Regions from separate parts of the Paenibacillus sp. MDMC362 genome, predicted to be linked through region 3. Evidence: riboswitches for the same ligand, from Rfam matches in the RefSeq annotation. Region 3 holds a riboswitch; each other region holds the start of a gene.

Region 1 (5,054 bases), on a different contig from region 3:
CAGCGACTTTATGTCTTTTATTGCCCAGTATTACAGTGATAATCCTGCATTGCCGCAGGAAATTCTGCTGCCTGAGCCCCTGCTGATAGAAGAGGCTGATTCGGAGTCGGTTACGGGAACGGCTGCGGATGCAGGTGTGCAAAGCCCAGAGGAAGCCGCGGATTCGGCTGTAGGGACATTGGGTGCGCAGCAGGCTGCCCTTGCCCAGGCACAGGAGGAGCAGGCGGAAGCTGCGGGCATCGTGGATGCAGCCGGAGGGGCTGCCGCCCTGCAGGAATGGCTCGGCGTGAAGGTGCATGTGCCGCAGCGCGGCTTGAAGAAGCAGATGGTGGGCATGGCATCGGATAATGCGAAGGTGTCCTTGGACGAGAAATTCCGCTTGATTGAACGCGATGAAGAACGCACCTCGGTTGCCGCGGCGAATCTGGGCGAAGTGATCGGCCTCCAGTCGCTGAACCGGATCGAGGCATTTGATAACTCGAACATTCAGGGGACCAATCCGGTATCGGCCATGGTTGTATTCACCAATGGGAAACCGGACAAGAAGGAATACCGGAAGTACAAGATCCGTACCGTGCTGGGACCGGACGATTATGATACGATGCGTGAAGTCATTCGGCGGCGGTACGAGCGCGTCTTGAAGGAGAACTTGCCGCTTCCCGATCTGATTGTGGTCGATGGAGGGAAGGGACAGATTTCCGCCGCCATCGATGTGCTTGAGAATGAGCTGGGGCTGTTTATCCCGGTCTGCGGGCTTGTGAAGGATGCCAAGCATAAAACAGCGCAGCTCATGGTCGGAGACCCGCCGGAGCCGGTTACGCTTCCCCGGGACAGCCAGGAGTTCTATTTGCTGCAGCGCATTCAGGATGAGGTTCACCGTTTTGCGATTTCCTTCCACCGCGAACAGCGCGGCAAATCGATGGTATCCTCCAAGCTGGATTCCATCCCGGGCATTGGAGAGAAGCGCCGCAAGCTGCTGTTAAAGCATTTTGGCTCAGTCAAAAAAATAAAAGAGGCTTCAGTCGAAGACTTCAAGCCCCTTTCAATCGGTGAGAAATTAGCAACGGAAATTCTTAAGGCACTTCGTGAGGAGGAGTCGTGACATACGGCTTCTCTTTTTTTGTTGGATTGAAACGGTAAATCGCATAGGCGACCATCGCCGGAAGCACCATGTAGAACGCACCCATCAGCAAGTTGCTCGTATCCTTGAGCAGGATCAGGCTAATGCCCATCAAGATGCTATTAAAGATAACATGGGAGAACATGGCCGCCAAATATCCGTATTTCAAAAAGATGTAGCTGAACAGCAAGCCGATGATAACCAGTTCAATGGGCCGGGAAATTACAGGGTATATCGGATAGAGCGTATGCCCTAGCGCCCAGATGATCGAGGTGATCAAACTGGCGACGAACGTATTGCGGACGATCTTTTTCAACATTTTGATCCCGAACAGTCGATAGACGGCCTCCTCGGATATGCCGGCCAGCCAAGCCATCAGCGGAAAGAGCCAAGGATAGAGCATGTTGTAAGGCGACTGTGTGGCATCCGTGGTGGACCATGTATTCAAGGTCAGGCCCAGAACGACAAAGATAATGGATTGGACCCCAAGCAGGATGAAAGCCCACATATACCCCAGCTTCATGCTGTCCAGCACATAATGACCATATCCGGGTTCTTTGGCGCGCGGCCATGGATTAAGCCCGTCTTCTTTGAGCCATAGCCCGCTGCCGCCGACAAGGGAGAAATAGAGCAGTGCGGAGAAGATGAGCGAATAGACCGCATAGAAGATCATCATCCCGAGTATGCCGGTTTGAGACATCCCCTCGGATTTGAAAACGGGAATCAGATTGTACGTATTCAGCATTTGAATGACAAACAGGAGCGCCGATAGGAACAGGCCGCGCTTAAACGATGTGTAGGCTCTGGTCTTCACGCTGTACACAATCGCAAGTATGCCAAGGATGAGGGTGAACAGGCCATACCCTGCGAGCGTCAGCAGCGTGGCATCTTGGGTCTGCTTGTTGACATAGGCGGAATGGGCGGCCGGGACCGAAAAAGATGGCTCATAGGAGCGTAATTTCCCCTGCTCGAAGGTGAAACGGTGCTCCAATCTGGAGTCGCCGATCTTGGAATCCGGGTCCACATACCGAAGCTGGGGTTCCCCTTCCCGCGTGATCAGCTCCAGATGCGACAGGTCATAGCCCGCTCGCTGGAGCCAAGGCTCCGCAAAAGCTTGCTTCTCGGCTAATGTCATGCCGTCCTCAACGACAAGCAGCATCTGTTTTTGCACATCGCCCTTGTTCAGCTCAATCCGGTCATAGCTGGAGCGGGCGTAATCGTATGAGAAGCCGACGATGCCTGAATTTTGCATGTGCACGTCCACATTGAGGGCATCGCCGCCCGGCTCGCTGAAGCGAACACGGTATACGTCATAGGGATATTTGGCTTCATAGGTTTTGTTGTATTCCGAAAGTCTCTTTTCCTTTGCCAGATATCCGTAAAGTTCCGATTTGGATTGATATGTAACCAGCGTGTCATCCGTTTTTGCAGCCGTAAACTGCAAGAACTCCTGAGCAAAGCTTGAAGCCGCTTGCCGAGCCTGCTCCTTGGATATGATATTCGGAGATGCCGTCTCGGCAGAATCCGTATTCGTCGACGGAAACACCTGAAATAACAGGAACAGAATCAGGCCGACTGCGGCAGGCGCGATGAGCTGCTTTAGATTGGGCTTCAGCTTCAAGGGCTCTCTTGCACGATTCATGAAATTCCTCCTCTAAGAAAGTTGATACTCCCACTGGTATTCTATATGCCTGATTAAGAACGCATAGAGTCAATATAACATAGTTATGAAAGTCATAAGCAGCTTATCCCAATATCCGGAATAATGAAACAAATCGATGAAAATGAATGAAAGGTTTCGAAAACGTTAGAGAACCCTATGCTTGTATTCTTGAATATGCCCAATTCGCGCTCTTTTAAAGATTTTTTGGGTGAAAAACGGCATTGGGTTACGTACCGGATTGCGTTATAATCACATCATGCTTCAAGGAACCGAATATTCCAGCCGAATTTCGTACTGAAAATGGGGGAACCATGTAATTGGGGTGAATTTCATTATTCCTAGAATAATGAATAGGGCGACCTGTGAAAATGCCCGAATCCGTCAGCTAACCTCGTAGGCTGCAGCACAGGAACCAGACCGTAAAGGGCACTGCGTTTTCCAGTGTCTTTTTTCTTGATTTTTTTTAAGAAGGTGACCGATTGAACTCTAAATTGAACTGGCTCAGGTTGTCTCCGCCGCAGATTCTCGTGCTTGGTTTCGCGGCTATTATTTTCATCGGGACGGCGCTGCTAATGCTGCCGATATCCACAAGTACAGGTGAACCGCTGGAATTTATCGATGCCTTGTTCACTTCGACATCGGCAACTTGCGTAACGGGCCTGGTAGTGGTGGATACAGGAACGACATTCAGCTCCTTCGGAGAGATCGTGATCATGCTGCTGATTCAGATCGGCGGGCTCGGATTCATGACGATGGCCACTTTGTTTGCCCTGGCTCTCAAAAGGCGAATATCGCTCAAGGATCGCCTCATTCTGCAAGAAGCGATGAATCAGTCCTCGATGGAAGGAATCGTAAGGCTGATTCGCAGAGTGCTCCTGTACTCCCTGATCATCGAGGCCTGCGGTGCCTTGATTCTATCGATCCGCTGGGCGTTTGATATGCCGATCGGCCAAGCGATTTATTATGGCGTTTTTCATGCGGTCACGATGTTTAACAATGCCGGTTTCGATTTGTTTGGCGATTTTCGGAGTTTGACCGGGTACGTGTATGATCCTGTAGTCAACGTTGTCGTGATGTTTTTGATTGTCTCAGGCGGCATCGGTTTTATCGTTTTATCCGATTTGATTGATTTCCGGAATCAGCGGAGACTTTCCCTGCACTCCAAAGTAGTGCTCACCATGACGGCTACCTTGCTGCTGGTTGGATTTATCGTCATTCTTATTTTTGAATTCACCAATCCGAGGACGCTCGGCTCCCTGAATTGGGGCGGAAAATTCTTCGGCGCATTATTCCAATCCGTAACGCCGCGTACAGCTGGCGCGAATACTATAGATATTACGGGGCTTAGACAGGCCACGCAATTTTTTATCGTTATTCTGATGTTTATTGGAGCATCCCCGGGGTCAACCGGGGGTGGTATCAAAACAACAACCTTCACCATTATGGTGGGGGCGGTCATCGCCATGATGCGCGGGCGTGAAGACATCGTCATGTTCCGTTATCGCCTGGCCCAGGAGCGGGTGCTCAAGGCATTGACCATTGCATTACTGGCACTGCTGCTCGTTCTAACCGTATCGATGATTCTGTCGACGACGGAGGAAGCGGATTTCCTGGAGATTCTATTCGAAACGACATCCGCCTTCGGTACGGTGGGTCTCTCCATGGGTTTAACGCCCGATCTGACGGTGTTCGGGAAGGTTTTGATCAGCATTACGATGTTTGCAGGGCGATTAGGGCCTTTGACGCTTGCTTATGCACTGGGGCCAAAAAAGGGTAAAGAATTATATCGTCATCCGGAAGGCAAAATGATTATTGGATAAGGGGTACTGGAGAGACATGAAACCAAAGCAATTTGCAATCATCGGTTTGGGGCGATTTGGCGCCAGCCTGGCGCTTGAACTGATGGAACAGGGATATGAGGTGCTCGGCATCGACCGAAATGAAGAGGTTGTCGAGGATATGAGCGAGCTGCTGACACACACGGTGGTGGCGGATGCTACCGATGAAGAGGTGCTTAAATCGCTCGGTATTCGTAACTTCGACTGCGGCATTGTTGCGATCGGAAACGATATTCAGATGAGCATCTTATCCGCGATCTTGCTGAAAGAGCTTGGTGTCGCCATGGTCGTTGCCAAGGCGATTTCGGTGCTGCACGGCCGGGCGCTGGAGAAGCTGGGCGTGGACCGGGTGATCTTTCCGGAACGGGATATGGGGATCCGGGTAGCTCACCAGCTAGTCACGCCCAATCTGCTTGACTATATCGAATTATCC
Region 2 (5,054 bases), on a different contig from region 3:
TGCGGAGCACCATCGCCTGATACGTTAAATCCGCCATCGTGATGAAATAAACCAGTGAGGTGGATTTGATGAGCTCTACAAGCTGATTCCCGAAAGGGGGAAGCATTCGCAGGGACGCTTGAGGCAATATGACATTCCACAGTCTTTGCCAAGGCTTCAGATTAAGCGCTACAGCGGCTTCCCATTGTCCTTTCGGAACGGCCAACACGGCGCTGCGAACGATTTCCGAGCCGTATGCGCCGAAGTTCAGCCCGATCGCCAGGATCGCAGCCAGCATTTTCGGAAGCTCGACGCCGATGAACGGAAGGGCGAAATACAACCAGAACAGCTGCACCAGCAAGGAGGTCCCCCGAAAGACTTCCACATACACGGCTGTCAACGTGCGAATGATCCACAGCTTCGACAGTCGGCATAACCCGGCTGCAAAGGACATCACAACCGCAAGAATGGCTGAAAAAAAAGCAACCACAATCGTGATCTCCGCCCCTTTCAGCAGCGTAGGGAGAAAATCAATCCACGAATTCGGCATGGGCATGCTATTCCCCGCAAAGCGCAGCGGCCGTCATCTCGCCCGGGAGCTCTTCTTCTGTGAACCCAAACTTCTGCAAAATTTCCAGCAGCTCGCCCGACTCCTTCATTTTTTGAAGCTCCGCATTATAAGCCTCCTGGAACTCCGTATCCGCTTGGCGGAAAGCCGTAGCTCCATAACCGCGAACGCTTTCGCCGTCGATGACCGGCTGCTCAAAATCAGCCACGCGTTCGATGCTGTTGTCGCTGGCCGAATCCAGCATTGCCTGCAGGGACGGCCCTGTCATGGTTATCGCATGCACCCGGTCTGCCTGAAGGGCGCTAATGGCCGAGGCCTGGTCGGGGACCTGCACAATCCGGTCCGTAGGAATGCCGGACTTTTCCATATAGCCGATTTCGACCGCACCGGTCATAACGGCGACCTTAGCTTGGTCATGATTGGCAATATCCTCATAACTTCCGAGTCCCAGCGGATTCCCTTGCTTCACCGCAATGGCTTCTCCGATGCTGTACTCCGGATTAGCAAACAATACGGCAGAGCAGCGATCCGGATTAATGAACATGCCTGCGGTAATTAGGTCAAACCGCTCGGCCTGCAGTCCGGCAACCAGCGATCCGAATTCCGTAAGCTCTCCCCTCATTTCCTTGATGCCAAGGCGCTCCAGAATAACCCTTGCAATCTCAACCGCTTCTCCTGTCAGCTCCCCGTTGGCCTCTTTATAGGCATAAGGCTTCTCATTCGCAAATCCCACGGTGATATACCCCTGCTCAATGGCTTGCTCCAACGTACTCCCTTTGTCGCCGCAAGCCGCAAGCGACACCCCCATAATCAATGACAACATCAGTACAACCACTCTCTTCAAAATTTCCCACAACCTTTCATTATGACTGTTGGTATTCTTAAAAATGGCATGTTGAAATTACCCATGTTAACCCATATGTTAACTAGGATTTAAGCATATTCAGATACCTTGCATGGGTCGGACCTTCAGGGAAGATGATTCATCCATCTCCTTCCACGCTTAAACCCAATGCCATCTGACCGATTTAATTGGTTTTGGTTAAACATTTGCAGGCCTTGCCCCTCCTCTTTAGCAGAATACAAAAAGACCACCAAACAGGGGATCTAGACATAGCTCCGCCAGCAGGGGGTCAAAAAATAGAGAAAAGGCCCCTAAAGAGAATTAAGGGCCTTTGTTATGAACATCCATTATGTATGCAAGACCCATCCACTGCTGACGAGGTTAGCTGACGGACTCGGGTAAGATGGTACCCTACACTCGTGATTCCAAGTGACTCGCCCCTGATGAAACTGGTTCCCCCGCTTTCCGGAAAATGTATGCCGGAAACTAAGCGTGTGTCCATGATAAAGGGAACTTCAGGAAAAGTCAAACCCCTTTAACCGCTTTTTCTGGAAATTCAGAGGCGGAAGTGCCGTTCTTCCAGGGCCTATGACAAGCATGAAAAACGCCTCATTCAAGCCTCTCCCCCAACGATACAGTAATTTTATTCCAGTCTCATTTTTCGCTATATAGCAGGCATTTGCCATGCCTCCCTTACTCATTCATGTAGTGGATCGTTTATGCCATGAATTACATTCGGATTGTGAAAGCTTTCCCCACACATTTACGGCGCAAATTTTTTTTTGAAACGCTGCGTACAGAGCCTATGAATATCGTAGGGAAGTCCAAAATTCATCCTATAGTTTTGCTATTCGTCAATAGTTGAATGCCTCCGGGGCTAGCGTACACTCTGGAAATTATAGGTATTTATATACGCCCCGATTTTTATATCGGGGCTTTGCTTCATTGTATCGAATGACGGCCTATGAACGTTCACAACTTGATATTCGCTGCGTCCTAACCAACCCTTTATCCAGCTCGTCCGTTGTTATATAGGCCGCTCGATCGTAAACGTTTCTCCCAGTGTAGAATAGATGTTTCCCGCCATACGGCTCACAGGCTTTAACTTGGCAGCATTAATCCGGCCCTGCTCGTAAAGCTCCTCCGCAACGTGGAAGCGAACGACGCGGGCAATCAATAGATCAGCGGCAGGCAGTTGATCCGCGCCATTCAAGGTAACCACCTGCTCCAGTACGCATTCCATGCGAATTTTGGATTCCAGAACGCCGGGAACCTTAACCACTTCGCTTACGATCGGGGTTAGGTTGGTTCGGATAAGCTCACTTTCGTCCGGAGGCAGGTTCGCGGCCGTTTCGTTCACGGCTTCAACGGTGTCTTCGTCCACGATGTGGATCACAAGCTCGCCGCTTTGCATGGCATTTCTCGCTGTATCCTTCGCCGTGCCGTTCCTTCGCTGAACGGAAACGGACAGCATGGGCGGATTGCTCGTCAGAATGGAGAAATAACTGAACGGCGCGGCATTCAGCACACCGTCCTCCGATAATGTCGTAACAAAAGCGATTGGCCGCGGAACAACGCTCCCGATCAGCAGCTTGTAGATGTCCCGTTCGCTTTGAGTATTCGGGTCAATGGATTTCACTTGAGCTTCCCCTCTCCTGTATTTTTGACTTCTATAGGCTCCAGACCTTCCTCAATACGGACTCGCTCCGGTTCAAACCAGACAGGAAGTTTCAATTGCTCCCCCAGCGAGTCCGGGTCTTCATCCACCGTAAACCCGGGCGGATCGGTTGCGATCTCAAACAAGATCCCCCCTCGTTCCCTGAAATATAACGATCTGAAATAGTTGCGGTTCTTAATCTCGGTTGGCAAAAAGCCATGTTGTTTCACCCATTCAAGCCATTTGCCGTGCTCCTCATCATCTTGAGCACGCCATGCAATATGATGGGTCGTTCCAGCGCCTCCGGCTCCCAAAGGGATATCCCGCATCGGCAAATCAATCACGTTGCCGAAGGGCCCGGCTGACTGAAACCGTGCATAATTAACGTCCTCTCCCATGAAGGTCAGTCCCATGACCTGCTCCAGCGCCTTCTTCGTTTCCTCCCATTTGCTGCTGAACAGGACCGCGCCGCCAAACCCTTTGATCGCCGTATCCGGAGTAATACTGTCCACAGACCAGCCGTTATTCGGTCCTTCCTCCCGCTCAACCAGCTCAAGAGAAAGTCCATCGCGATCGGAGAACTGAAGATAATGCTCGTTAAACCGAAATGCTTTCATGACAGAAACGCCAAAGCTCCGCAGCCGCTGTTCCCAATAAGGCAGGGCACCCGCAGGGACGACAAATGTTGTATACCCAACCTGCCCTCCTCCACGTATCCCTCTTCGTGAAGCAGAAGACGGAAAGAAGGTGATAATGGTCCCCGGATGCCCCTCCTCATCCCCGAAATACAAATGGTAAACCTCAGGCGCATCGAAATTGACCGTCTTCTTCACCAGTCTGAGCCCCAGCACACCTGTGTAAAAATCAACATTTTTCTGCGGATCCTGAGCGTAAGCGGTAATATGATGAATGCCTGCCGTTTGTAATGCCATCTCCATCAACTCCTCATCATTTTGTGTCCATACCGATGTTTCCTACATGATTTTCCGTTTGTATGATGATAAATAATCTTTAAATATAATATCTTTAATTTAAGATTATATTTTTTTCATACCATTGTCAAGCGGCCCTTCACATCCAGGACAGACAAAAAACCGCCAAGAACGATTCCACGCTCTTAGGCGGCTCCAGTATGCAGCTTCGGCCACATGTCTATCCCGCGTTTATGCTTTTTGCCATTTTTCCTTAAAAAACAGCTGATACACTCTGGTTACGATAATCTTAATGATCATGTAAATCGGTACCACCAGCAGAATCCCTATAATTCCGCCCAGATCCTGTCCCACCAGAACTAGGATAATGATTGTAATGGGGTGAATTGCCAGCTGTTTGCCGAAGATATACGGACCAATCAGGTTATCCTGAATCTGCTGGGCGGCCAGAATGACAACAAGCGACCAGATCGCCGTCCCCGGGGATTGGATGAACCCGATGATCACGATCGGGATCGAGGAAAGAATAGCCCCGATAAACGGTATGAAATTCGCAATGACCGCGACAACCGTCAACAGCAGCGCATAAGGCAACCCAATTATCAGGAACCCGATATACATCAAAACGCCCAGCGCCAGATTGATGAGAACCCGGCCTACGATAAACCCTTTGAGCGCATTATTGATTTCATCCAGCACCGATGCGCCCACTTCCTTGAAGCGGTCGGGCAAAAAGCTGACAATCATCTCCCCGAACTTTCCGCCTTCCTTCAGCATGTAGTACAGCAGGATCGGGAACGTAAATAAAACGATGGCAAAACTCGAAACAAACGAAAACAGGTTCATAATATAATTCGTCAAAAACGTAAAGCCTTGGTTCAAATAATCGGTTAGCTGTGTAAGCGGATTGGCGTTCTCCGGGAATATATTCTGGAAGAAGCCGTTATTTTCCCATTCCTGAAGCTGCTCGCCAAGCTTTGCAAACAGTGTGGGAGCATTCTGTACAAGGGCCACGATCTGATCCCGCAGGGACGGCCATACCCCAATAATAAATCCAGTAAGGATGCCTGCAAA
Region 3 (5,054 bases):
GGCGGACTCGCCGGTAATCGCCGATTCGTCAACGGACGCAAGGCCCGCAATGACTTCCCCATCCCCGGGAATCATCTCGCCCTGCGTGACGATCACGATATCTCCTTTGCGAAGATCCGTGGAGGGCACGGATTGCACCCCTCCGTTCTCCATCACTTTATGTGCCGTCATTTCCTGCTTCGACTGCTTAAGGGAATCGGCCTGCGCCTTTCCGCGTCCTTCGGCAAGCGCCTCTGCGAAGTTTGCAAACAGCAGCGTCAACAGCAGAATGACAAATACCGTCACATTAAATCCGATACTGCCCTCTGTCCCGAAATAGGATGGAAATAACGTCATCAACAAAACAACCAGAGTCCCGGCCTCCACAACAAACATGACCGGATTTCTCATCATCAGGACGGGATTCAGCTTCGTGAAGCTGTCCTTCAGCGCCTGACGGACCATCTCTTGGGACATCGCTTTTTTTCTCGTATTATTCATGGAAATAGCCACCTTTTCTATTAACGGATCGTCAGATGCTCAGCAATCGGACCGAGCACAAGTACTGGCAGGAAGGTCAATGCACCGATAATCAGAACCACCGCGATCAGAATGCCGGCAAACAGCTTATTATCTGTCCGGAACGTCCCGAGCGTCTCGGGAACCCATTGCTTCCGCATCAACGAGCCGCCCACTGCCAGCAAGGCGATCATCGAAATGTAACGTCCGAATAGCATGACCAGTCCAGTTGTCACATTCCAGAACGGCGTGTTATCCGACAGACCCTCAAATCCGGAACCGTTATTGGCTGCGGAAGACGTGTATTCGTACAATACCTGGGAGATGCCATGAAAGCCCGCATGGGCAATGCCCGCCTGCCCTGCATCCGTCATCAACGCAAGTGCGGTCGGAGCCAGAATGATCAATGGATGCACCAGGATAACAACCGCAATTAGCTTCATCTCCCGCGCCTCTATTTTTCTCCCTAGAAATTCGGGTGTTCGGCCAACCATAAGACCAGCCAGGAACACCGCCAATATCGCATACATGAGCATGTTCATCAGCCCGACGCCTTTTCCGCCAAAAACGGAGTTCAGCATCATCAGGGACAGCGGCGTAATCCCGCCAAGCGGCGTGAGCGTATCATGCATGTTGTTAACCGACCCGGTCGTGGCCGCAGTCGTCACCGTGGTGAACAGAGAGGATTGGGCGATTCCGAACCGGACCTCCTTGCCCTCCATGCTGCCTTGGGAGGTATCCATGCCCAGCCGGTTCAGCGCCGGATTGCCGTTCGTTTCAGCCGCATAGTTCAAGGACAGGAATCCGATAAACAAGGTCATCATCACCGAGAAAATAATCCAGCCCTGCTTGCGGCTCTTCGCGAACAAACCAAATGTGTAAGGAAGCGCCGCCCCGAGGCTCCACATGCACAGAATCTCGATCACATTGGTCAGCGGGGACGGGTTCTCGAACGGATGCGCCGAGTTGGCCCCCATAAACCCGCCCCCATTGGTGCCCAGATGCTTGATCGATTCCAGCGCAGCCACCGGTCCCACAGCTATTTGCTGCTCGCTTCCTTGAAGCGTCGTGACGCTGAGCGCAGGCTGCAAAGTCTGCGGCACCTGCAGTGCAACCAGCACCATCGCAATGATAAATGCGGCCGGGATGAACACCCGGGTGTGGGCTTTGACGAAATCCTCAAAAAAGTTGCCGACGGTTGTACCCTTGCTGGTCACCGCCCGGATAAACGCAATCGCCACGCACAGCCCGGTCGCCGCGGACGTGAACATCATCATGGTAATGACGGCCATCTGGGCCATATAGGATAACCCCGACTCCCCGCTGTAATGCTGGAGATTCGTATTCGTCATAAAGCTGATGATCGTATTGAACGACAAGGTCGATTCCATATCGTCGATGCCGTTCGGGTTGAAGGGCAATACGCTCTGCATGCGCAGAATCAAATACCCCGCCGCGACCAGCACAATATTCGTTACCACAAAGCTAATGGCATAGCCTTTCCATGTCATTCCCTTGCGTTCTTTCAAGCCAATCAGTGCGAAGATCGGTTTCTCCAACCAGGAGAACCATTTATCCGTGCCGTTCCCCTCATTGCGAAACACCTGATATAGATAAGTTCCGAGCGGCTTTACCAGCAGCACCAGAACGAGAATTACGATGGCAATTTGTAAAATGCCCATGACGAATGCCTTCCTCCTTCAGCTGTTTCCCTAGAATTTTTCAGGGTGAATCAACGCGTAAATCAAATATAGAAAAATAAAGAGCGTGCATATTAAAATGATCGTCACGATTAATCCACCTCCGGTTCCGAAACCACGCGTCCGCACCAGGACATAAATAGCATGAGCAGCCCGTAGGTTCCTCCCAAGATAAGCACCATATATAAATCCTGCATGAATACAACCTCCTAAAACCTCATGGTCACATCAGCCAAGACGCTTAGCTGACAATGGATGAAATCAGGAAGGATACCTGATGATGGTTCGTATGAAGCACCACATCGGCACCCAGTCCCCTGTATATCAATCGCGGATTGCTGGAATGGGTAATCACATAAATCGACTCCGTCGTCCATGTCCGGCAGATCCGTAAATAGCGGCAGCACAGGTTCAAGCTGCTCTCGAACAAATACACCTTGCTCACGGGAAACTCGGGAATGATCCAGGTTTGTTCATCCCTTGTATCGATAACAATCATGTTGGTGCAGCCTAGTTCTCGCAGCCTCTCCTGCTCAACCCGGTTGTTGGCTATGGCCGCAAACGAAATGTCCATATAGATCAGCTGGCGGATAAATTGTTCCCCGGCCTTGTTCGGCGCGGATACCAGAATAAACTCCTGCGGTTTCTCCATCTTTTGTTCTCCTCCTAAGAAGTTCAGAAAGAGAAGACAACAACAAAGAAGCCTGGGGAAAGAGAAGAACTCTTCCCGCAGGCTTCTTCATCAGAACACGGTGAAATACACCGTGGCCCAAGTCCACGACAATCGTTGCCCCTCTCGATACGCTTACGAGGTTAGCTGACGGATTCGGGCGTGAGAGTCGCCCTACCCATAGACCGTTATCTTGTCCATGGGATTCACCCCTGAGAGATCAAGTTCATCTCCCGACTGGTTCCCCCGTTCCTTTTCCATTCAAGGACTCAGCGAAAATTACAAACGAGTAGCATGTTATTCTATTAGCCATTGACTAACATCCAGGTCCGGCAAAACAGCACAGCATCAGGTTCAAGCGGTGAGAGTCGCTTCAACCTGCATTTCCAGCGAAGGCCCATGGTGCCCTCGCCCGAGATTCGATCCATAAAGAGCCCGGCAGCTCTCACACAGCCTTTAGTTCTTCATGGAACGGCTGCCCGTATGCCTGCCGCCGATGTCCGTCAATTCATAGTTCGTATCATACGTCCGGCCTTGCAGGAAGTAAATGTGAGCAAAAACACATGTAGCGTTATGTCGAACAGGATCCGACCGATTTTTCTCGATTATCTCTTGAATTCTGCTCTATACTATGTATTTCTCTTGTTTTCTTGCATTTATCGCAATCTATCGAGATACCGCGATTTTGCCATGATAATAGATGTCACGGCCGAATGTACGCGTTTTCTTTTACGGTTTTCATCGATTTTCGGAATGTATCCGTTCAATATGGCCATTTACTTTTAGAGTCCTCCGGCGTATGATTCATCCATCATTCGAAACATTCGTTTACGCTGAGCTCCCGAGCCTTGAGCGAAGCGGCCACTGTAGCAGGGCCTCTAACGATAAATAGGCCTGGAGAGCGGGGTTACTCTGCTCACCAGGCCTATTTATCGTGCATATAACATTCCCATAAAGGAGCGCAGATCATGACGAAACTCATCGAGGCGGCACTAGCCCCCGTCATCGAAACCGCAACGCCTGCATTAAATGCAGAGCTCATCCGCTGCATGGAGATATTTCGTTTCGACCGGGGCTCGGCTGAACGCTTTATCCCCTGGAGCGACCGAGATTGGAACTGCGGGTTGTTCAAAATCAGCTGCAAAGACGCGGCCGGGTATGCCGAATATGCGCTGCCAAGCACAAGAGAATTCGCGGATCTGGTCCGCTGGGCATCCGTCTTTACGAGGCTGAGGGGTATGCCCGTTACCGGGGCCGTTCGTTATGCCCAGAAGCAGCAGCAGTGGGGATCCGCACGAATGCAGCTCGCCGCATCAGCCCTCGCCGATCTGGAGGCCAATCTGCAACAGCACATCACCCGTAAGCGATTAGGCAGCCTGCCGCTGGAGCGTTCCTTCCTGATGGACTGCTCGGAGGCGTATTATTCCTTCTAGGACAGCTGCTAGAAAGAGCTGCCGTTCTCGCTTCCATTGCAATTGGCCGTTTTCCCCCGCTCACTTGAACATATTTTTGAGCACCATCATCAGGTTGGCCGGCTTCTCTGCCAGCCGCCGGGTGAAATACGGGTACCACATCGTTCCGTAGGGCATATAACACCGGATACGGTAGCCGTCCTGTGCCAGGGCAGCCTGATCATTCATCCTCAGTCCGTACAGCATCTGAAATTCATAGTCCTGTTTGTCTATGCGGCTCTGCTCGGCAAACACCTTCACCCAGTCGATGATGTTGTCGTCGTGCGAAGCAATCGCGACGTAGGCTCCCTGATCAAAATGCATTTTGATCAACTTCTTATAGTTGTCAATGACCTCCCGCTTCTGCTGAAAGGCGATGGTTCCCGGCTCTTTGTACGCCCCCTTGACCAACCGCAGATTTACGCCGGCATGCATCAAATTCTTGACGTCCTCCTCCGTACGGAACAAGTAAGCTTGCATTACGGTCCCCACGTTGGTCAGCCCCTCCTTATGGAGCCGCAGCGTCATATCAATCGTCGCCTGGGTGTACGGCGAATCCTCCATATCCAGACGAACGAAATTGCGGTGCTCTTTCGCCTTTTTCGCCACCATTTTGATGTTCTCGTACGCCTTCTCCAGATCCAGCGCCATGCCCATCTGCGTCGGTTTCAGCGATACGTTCGACTGCACTCCACGCCTCGCGATCCCTTCCACCAGCTTCAAATATTCCTCCCG
Region 4 (5,054 bases), on a different contig from region 3:
AGGCCGGGTCAGTGAAACCCATAGCCCGCCCCAGCATGGAGAACAGCTCTACATTGCTCTTGCTCTCCCCAAGCGCCGGAATGACCGGCTCCTGCAGCTGAATGTACTGATGCCAGTAGGAAGCGAACAGGTCGGTATTCTCGAACGAGGAGGTTGCCGGAAGCACGATATCCGCATACTTGGCCGTATCCGTCATAAACAGGTCATGAACAACCGTAAACAGATCTTCCCGTGCAAACCCTTCCCTTACCCGCTCGGTGTCGGGAGCGACAACCAGCGGATTGCTGCAATAGACAAAGACCGACTTAATCGGCTGTTCGGTCATGGCAAGCGCTTCGCCGATCCGGTTCATGTTAATCGTCCGGGCATCCGGATTCGGCCGGAGATCGGGACGTTCGAGCGCATCGCTGTCCATGCTGTTGTAGCCGCCGTTCGACTTGGCGGCCCCTCCGCCCCGCTTCAGCCATTGTCCGGTCAAGGCGGGAAGCGCCGCGATGCTGCGCACCGTCAAGCCGCCATTGTCGTGATGCTGAAGACCGTTACCGATATGAATATAGGAAGTATCTGCCCGGCCGTACAGCTCGGCCAGCCTCTCGATATCCTCAACTTGAATTCCGGTAATGGAGGATACGTGCTCCGGTGTATAGTCTTTCACATGCTCACGCAAGGCTTCATGACCGATCGTATACTCGCTGAGAAATTCCTCGTTCACCAAGCCTTCACGGAACATGATGTGCATGAGGCCGACGGCCAGTGCCGCATCCGTGCCCGGAAACAGCGGAATGAACCAATCCGCCCATTGCCCCGTCTGGTTCTTATGCACGTCGATGACAACGACCTTGGCACCGGCCTTGCGCGCTTTCTCTGCCAACACCACCTGATGCATATTGGTGCTGACGATGTTGCCGCCCCAGACGATGATGACGTCGGCATGTACGGTATCCTCCGGGACGGTGCCTCCATTAAACCCCATAACGGATTTCCAGCCCTCATTGCCTGCGGAATTACAGATCGATTGCTTCAACCGGCTGGCGCCCAGCCTGTTGAAGAACCTCCGATCCATGCCGTCCACGCTCAAAATTCCCATGTTGCCGTAGAAGCTGTAAGGCAGTATGCTCTCAGAGCCGTGCTCCTCGATCAGCTTCTTGTAGCGTTCAGCAATCTCCTGAACCGCTTCATCCCAGCTGATTCGCTCGAAAGCGCCCTCGCCCTTGGGCCCTATCCTCCGCAGCGGATAAAGCACGCGCTCCGGATGATACACCCGATGTGCCATATTTCGGACTTTATTACAGATGGCTCCCTGCGTAATCGGATGATCCGGATTACCGGTAACCTTCACGATTTTTCCGTTCTCTTTATGGAGCAGCAGGCCGCAAGTATCGGGACAATCCAACGGACAGACCGCCGGAAACACGCCGTTTTCCTGATGAATCATCGCTTGAGTCATTTCGTCTATTCCCCCTTGTACACGCTGAATCATATCCCCTTATCTTAAAAGAAAATCAGGGCTCCAGTAAAGTCTTACATTTTTTTCTGCATCGGTGATTCATTCTACTTCCTTCCGGGTAATTCCTATCAAGAGCAACGAAGAGAAACCCAGACCCTTTCTCTTCCTTGCCAAATCATGGACCACTCCCAAAAATTCGCCATGCCATGTCTCCTCCCCCGAGACCGGCATGGCGAATTTGTTTTGTATTGGCGTCTATCCATCCTGAGCAACTGGCAAGTACAGCATATAGAAAGTCATGATTTCTGTAGCAAACATGCAAAAAACAAAGCCTGTCAAAGCCACATATTCATGTAAGCGCTTATTTGTCATTTTTTATAAATAATTCTGCTTAATTTTTCGTTGGAGGGTGTTTTACAAACGATTGGAGCAGGCGTAATATACTATTCAGCTTCGAAAACATTCTTCATATTCACATGACATTCGCTTAATTTCCTTGATGGAAAGCGGGGGAACCAATCGTATGGAGGGATATCTATAGGATCCTTCATCCATACTATGGGGTGAATCCGGATGCATCGCGTACGTACGCCGCGACGGCATCAGGTAGGGCGACTCTCACCGCCCGAATCCGACAGCTAACCTCGTCAGCGTTGATCGGGAGGGTTGTGAACTTGTGATCAAACACAGGGTTCTAACCTGTGTTTTTTGTTTGCCAAAAATCAGCATAGGAATGGTGACCTTTCGTATGACCTGCACATGAAACACACCGATTGAAGTCCAATCAGTCAGCTTTCATCATGAACTTAATCTTAATCGGCGGTGAAAACAACCATGTTATCTTCAATCAAGCGATTCCTCATCGGAAGACCGCTTAAATCTACGGAATTGGGCGAGCAAAAGCTGAACAAAACCAAAGCGCTGGCCATCCTTTCATCCGACGCCTTATCGTCCGTGGCCTATGGACCGGAACAAATCCTGATCGTCTTGATGACCGTTGGCGCGGCTGCCTATTGGTACTCCATACCGATTGCTGTCGGCGTCCTGGTCTTATTGCTGGCACTTATCCTGTCGTACAGACAGATTATTTTTTCATATCCGCATGGCGGCGGAGCCTACGTGGTTTCCAAACGGAATCTGGGCATGTATCCGGGATTGGTCGCCGGCGGCTCCCTGCTGGTTGACTACATTCTGACGGTTGCAGTCAGCGTGTCGGCGGGGACGGACGCAATCACATCGGCATTTCCGGAATTGCACGCCTACAATCTGCCCATCTCCATCGTGTTCGTGCTATGTTTGACCGTACTCAATTTAAGAGGGGTTACAGAGTCGGCCTCCATACTGGCTTATCCGGTTTACTTGTTTGTACTCGCGCTGTTTATCCTGATTGGCGTTGGAATATACAACATTGCTACAGGCCATGCATCTCCGGAGCTGCATACGCCTATCGGCACGCCTGTCGCCGGGCTGAGTTTGTTCCTGCTTCTGCGGGCATTTGCCTCGGGCAGCTCCGCCCTGACCGGCGTTGAGGCCATCTCCAATGCCATCCCGAATTTCAAAGATCCCGCTCCGAATAATGCAGCCAAAACCTTGGTCGCGATGGGATCCTTGCTGGCCCTGTTATTTTCGGGCATCGTATACCTGGCCTATTACTATGGGGTCAGCCCCAGTGAGCAAGTCACGGTCGTTTCCCAGATTGCCGAGCATACCTTTGGACGAAACTTTCTGTATTACTTCATCCAAGGAACAACGGCTCTCATTCTGATCCTGGCTGCCAACACGGGATATTCCGCCTTCCCGCTGCTTGCCGTTAATCTGGCGAAAGATAAATTCATTCCCCGAATGTTCACCGTCCGCGGAGACCGTCTGGGTTATTCGAACGGAATCATTATACTTGGATTCTTCTCTATTCTGTTGCTGCTGGCTTTCGAAGGCAAAACCGAGCATCTGATTCCGCTGTATGCCGTCGGCGTGTTCATCCCGTTTACCCTCTCCCAGACGGGGATGATGGTGAAGTGGATTCGCGAAAAGCCCGAAGGATGGGTCGTCAAGCTGATCATTAACACTACCGGCGCCTGTATCAGCTTTATCGTGACGATGATCTTCTTCTTTACGAAATTTGCCCAAGTGTGGACCGTCTTGATATTCCTGCCGCTGATCATTTGGCTGTTCACCCGAATCCACAAACATTACGAGGCCGTAGCAGACCAGCTGCGAATTACAACCTGTGAGCCTGTTAAACCGATTGAGGGAAATGTTATGATTCTGCCTGTGGCGGGAATCACGCATGTGGTGGAGAACTCGCTGAATTATGCCAAATCGCTGGGTGCAGGCCAAATTATCGCGGTGTACGTGCCGTTTGAGCGTGAGGACGAGGCGGCTTTCCAGGAAAAATGGAAAAAGTGGCAGCCGGACATCCGGCTGGTAACACTCCCCTCCCCTTACCGGAGCATCATTCAGCCGCTGACTAAATTCATCGATACCGTACAGCGCAAGGCAAGCGAATCCGACTACCAGGTTACCGTGGTCATCCCGCAGTTCATCCCCAAGAAGGGCTGGCATAACTTCCTGCACAATCAATCCAGTTTGCTCATCCGTGCACATTTGCTGTATCGGAGAGATGTGATTGTTACGACTGTGCCTTACCATTTAAAGAAATAGCGGGCTTGTTTCCTATTGTGCCTTGTACAAGAGTCCGCTCCGCCAACAACAACAAAAAAGCTGCGATCATCCGACCCTATCCCTTAGTGAGCGGTCGATCGCAGCTTTTTTTCTTAGCCTTTGCTTATCAGGCTTCGGGATAATAAAGCAACCTTTACGCAGAATGAACCTGTTGGGCAGGGCCGGTAGGCGGAGCAGAAGGCAGGGCAGCATCTTGTTCGCTGCGTGGAATGACCTCAACCTCATCATGCTTCTTCAAATATACGGTCCCGTAGGCAGCTCCAACAAACAACGCGCCTCCAACGAAATTGCCAAGCCAAACCGGAATGAAGTTTATGAAATACGCACCCCAGCTGTAATACCCTTCAAATATTGCGGCCGGAATGAGGAACATGTTGGCCACCACGTGCTGAAAGCCGATGGCTACAAACGCCATCGTCGGAAACCAGATCCCGAGAATTTTGCCACTCATCTGGTCCGATCCGTAGGACAGCCACACGGCGAGCGCTACGAGCCAGTTGCAGCCGATGCCCGACAAGAAGGCCTGCAGAAAGCTGTCATCCAGCTTGTGTCCCGCCATATCCACCAGCTTCTCCAAATAAACGCCGCTGCCTGTCAGACCGGTCACATGACCGAAGAAGTAAGCGACGAACAACGCCCCCGCCATATTGCTTACCGTGACGAGAGCCAAATTCCGTATCATCTCCTTCGTGGAAATCCGCTTCTTGAATCTGGCCAGGGACACGGCCATCATATTACCCGTCAGCAGCTCTCCGCCTGCAAGCAATACAAGAATTAGTCCGACAGGAAATATCGCCGCGCCTATAAAACCGGCAATGCCTCCCCAAGCCTCAGACGCACCGGCAATTACGCGAATATCCAGCAAAAAGCCGAGCGCGATAAAAGCACCCGCCAAAAATCCTAGTATCATTACGTTCATAACGGA

Evidence for each region. Region 3 has a riboswitch for cyclic di-AMP ahead of DP091_RS15680 (hypothetical protein). Riboswitches for the same ligand answer to the same signal wherever they lie in the genome.
Region 1: another riboswitch for cyclic di-AMP. It lies ahead of DP091_RS20805 (TrkH family potassium uptake protein); the one in region 3 lies ahead of DP091_RS15680 (hypothetical protein).
Region 2: another riboswitch for cyclic di-AMP. It lies ahead of ehuB (ectoine/hydroxyectoine ABC transporter substrate-binding protein EhuB); the one in region 3 lies ahead of DP091_RS15680 (hypothetical protein).
Region 4: another riboswitch for cyclic di-AMP. It lies ahead of DP091_RS18040 (APC family permease); the one in region 3 lies ahead of DP091_RS15680 (hypothetical protein).

The regions. Positions count from the first base shown of each region.
Region 1 is NZ_QLYT01000041.1:63,795-68,848, reverse strand. Features, by position in the region: gene uvrC (excinuclease ABC subunit UvrC) at 1-1,102, shown strand, start outside; gene DP091_RS20810 (CPBP family intramembrane glutamic endopeptidase) at 1,074-2,762, opposite strand; cyclic di-AMP (ydaO/yuaA leader) riboswitch at 3,054-3,198, shown strand; gene DP091_RS20805 (TrkH family potassium uptake protein) at 3,263-4,603, shown strand; gene DP091_RS20800 (potassium channel family protein) at 4,620-5,054, shown strand, end outside.
Region 2 is NZ_QLYT01000034.1:42,581-47,634, reverse strand. Features, by position in the region: gene ehuC (ectoine/hydroxyectoine ABC transporter permease subunit EhuC) at 1-529, opposite strand, end outside; gene ehuB (ectoine/hydroxyectoine ABC transporter substrate-binding protein EhuB) at 537-1,370, opposite strand; cyclic di-AMP (ydaO/yuaA leader) riboswitch at 1,749-1,894, opposite strand; gene DP091_RS17290 (flavin reductase family protein) at 2,419-3,030, opposite strand; gene DP091_RS17285 (ring-cleaving dioxygenase) at 3,027-3,980, opposite strand; gene DP091_RS17280 (AI-2E family transporter) at 4,212-5,054, opposite strand, start outside.
Region 3 is NZ_QLYT01000029.1:182,186-187,239, reverse strand. Features, by position in the region: gene kdpB (potassium-transporting ATPase subunit KdpB) at 1-480, opposite strand, end outside; gene kdpA (potassium-transporting ATPase subunit KdpA) at 501-2,180, opposite strand; gene DP091_RS32335 (potassium-transporting ATPase subunit F) at 2,211-2,288, opposite strand; gene DP091_RS15680 (hypothetical protein) at 2,440-2,850, opposite strand; cyclic di-AMP (ydaO/yuaA leader) riboswitch at 2,987-3,153, opposite strand; gene DP091_RS15675 (hypothetical protein) at 3,837-4,301, shown strand; gene DP091_RS15670 (proline dehydrogenase family protein) at 4,362-5,054, opposite strand, start outside.
Region 4 is NZ_QLYT01000035.1:66,413-71,466, forward strand. Features, by position in the region: gene DP091_RS18035 (molybdopterin-containing oxidoreductase family protein) at 1-1,447, opposite strand, end outside; cyclic di-AMP (ydaO/yuaA leader) riboswitch at 1,922-2,116, shown strand; gene DP091_RS18040 (APC family permease) at 2,282-4,108, shown strand; gene DP091_RS18045 (formate/nitrite transporter family protein) at 4,263-5,054, opposite strand, start outside.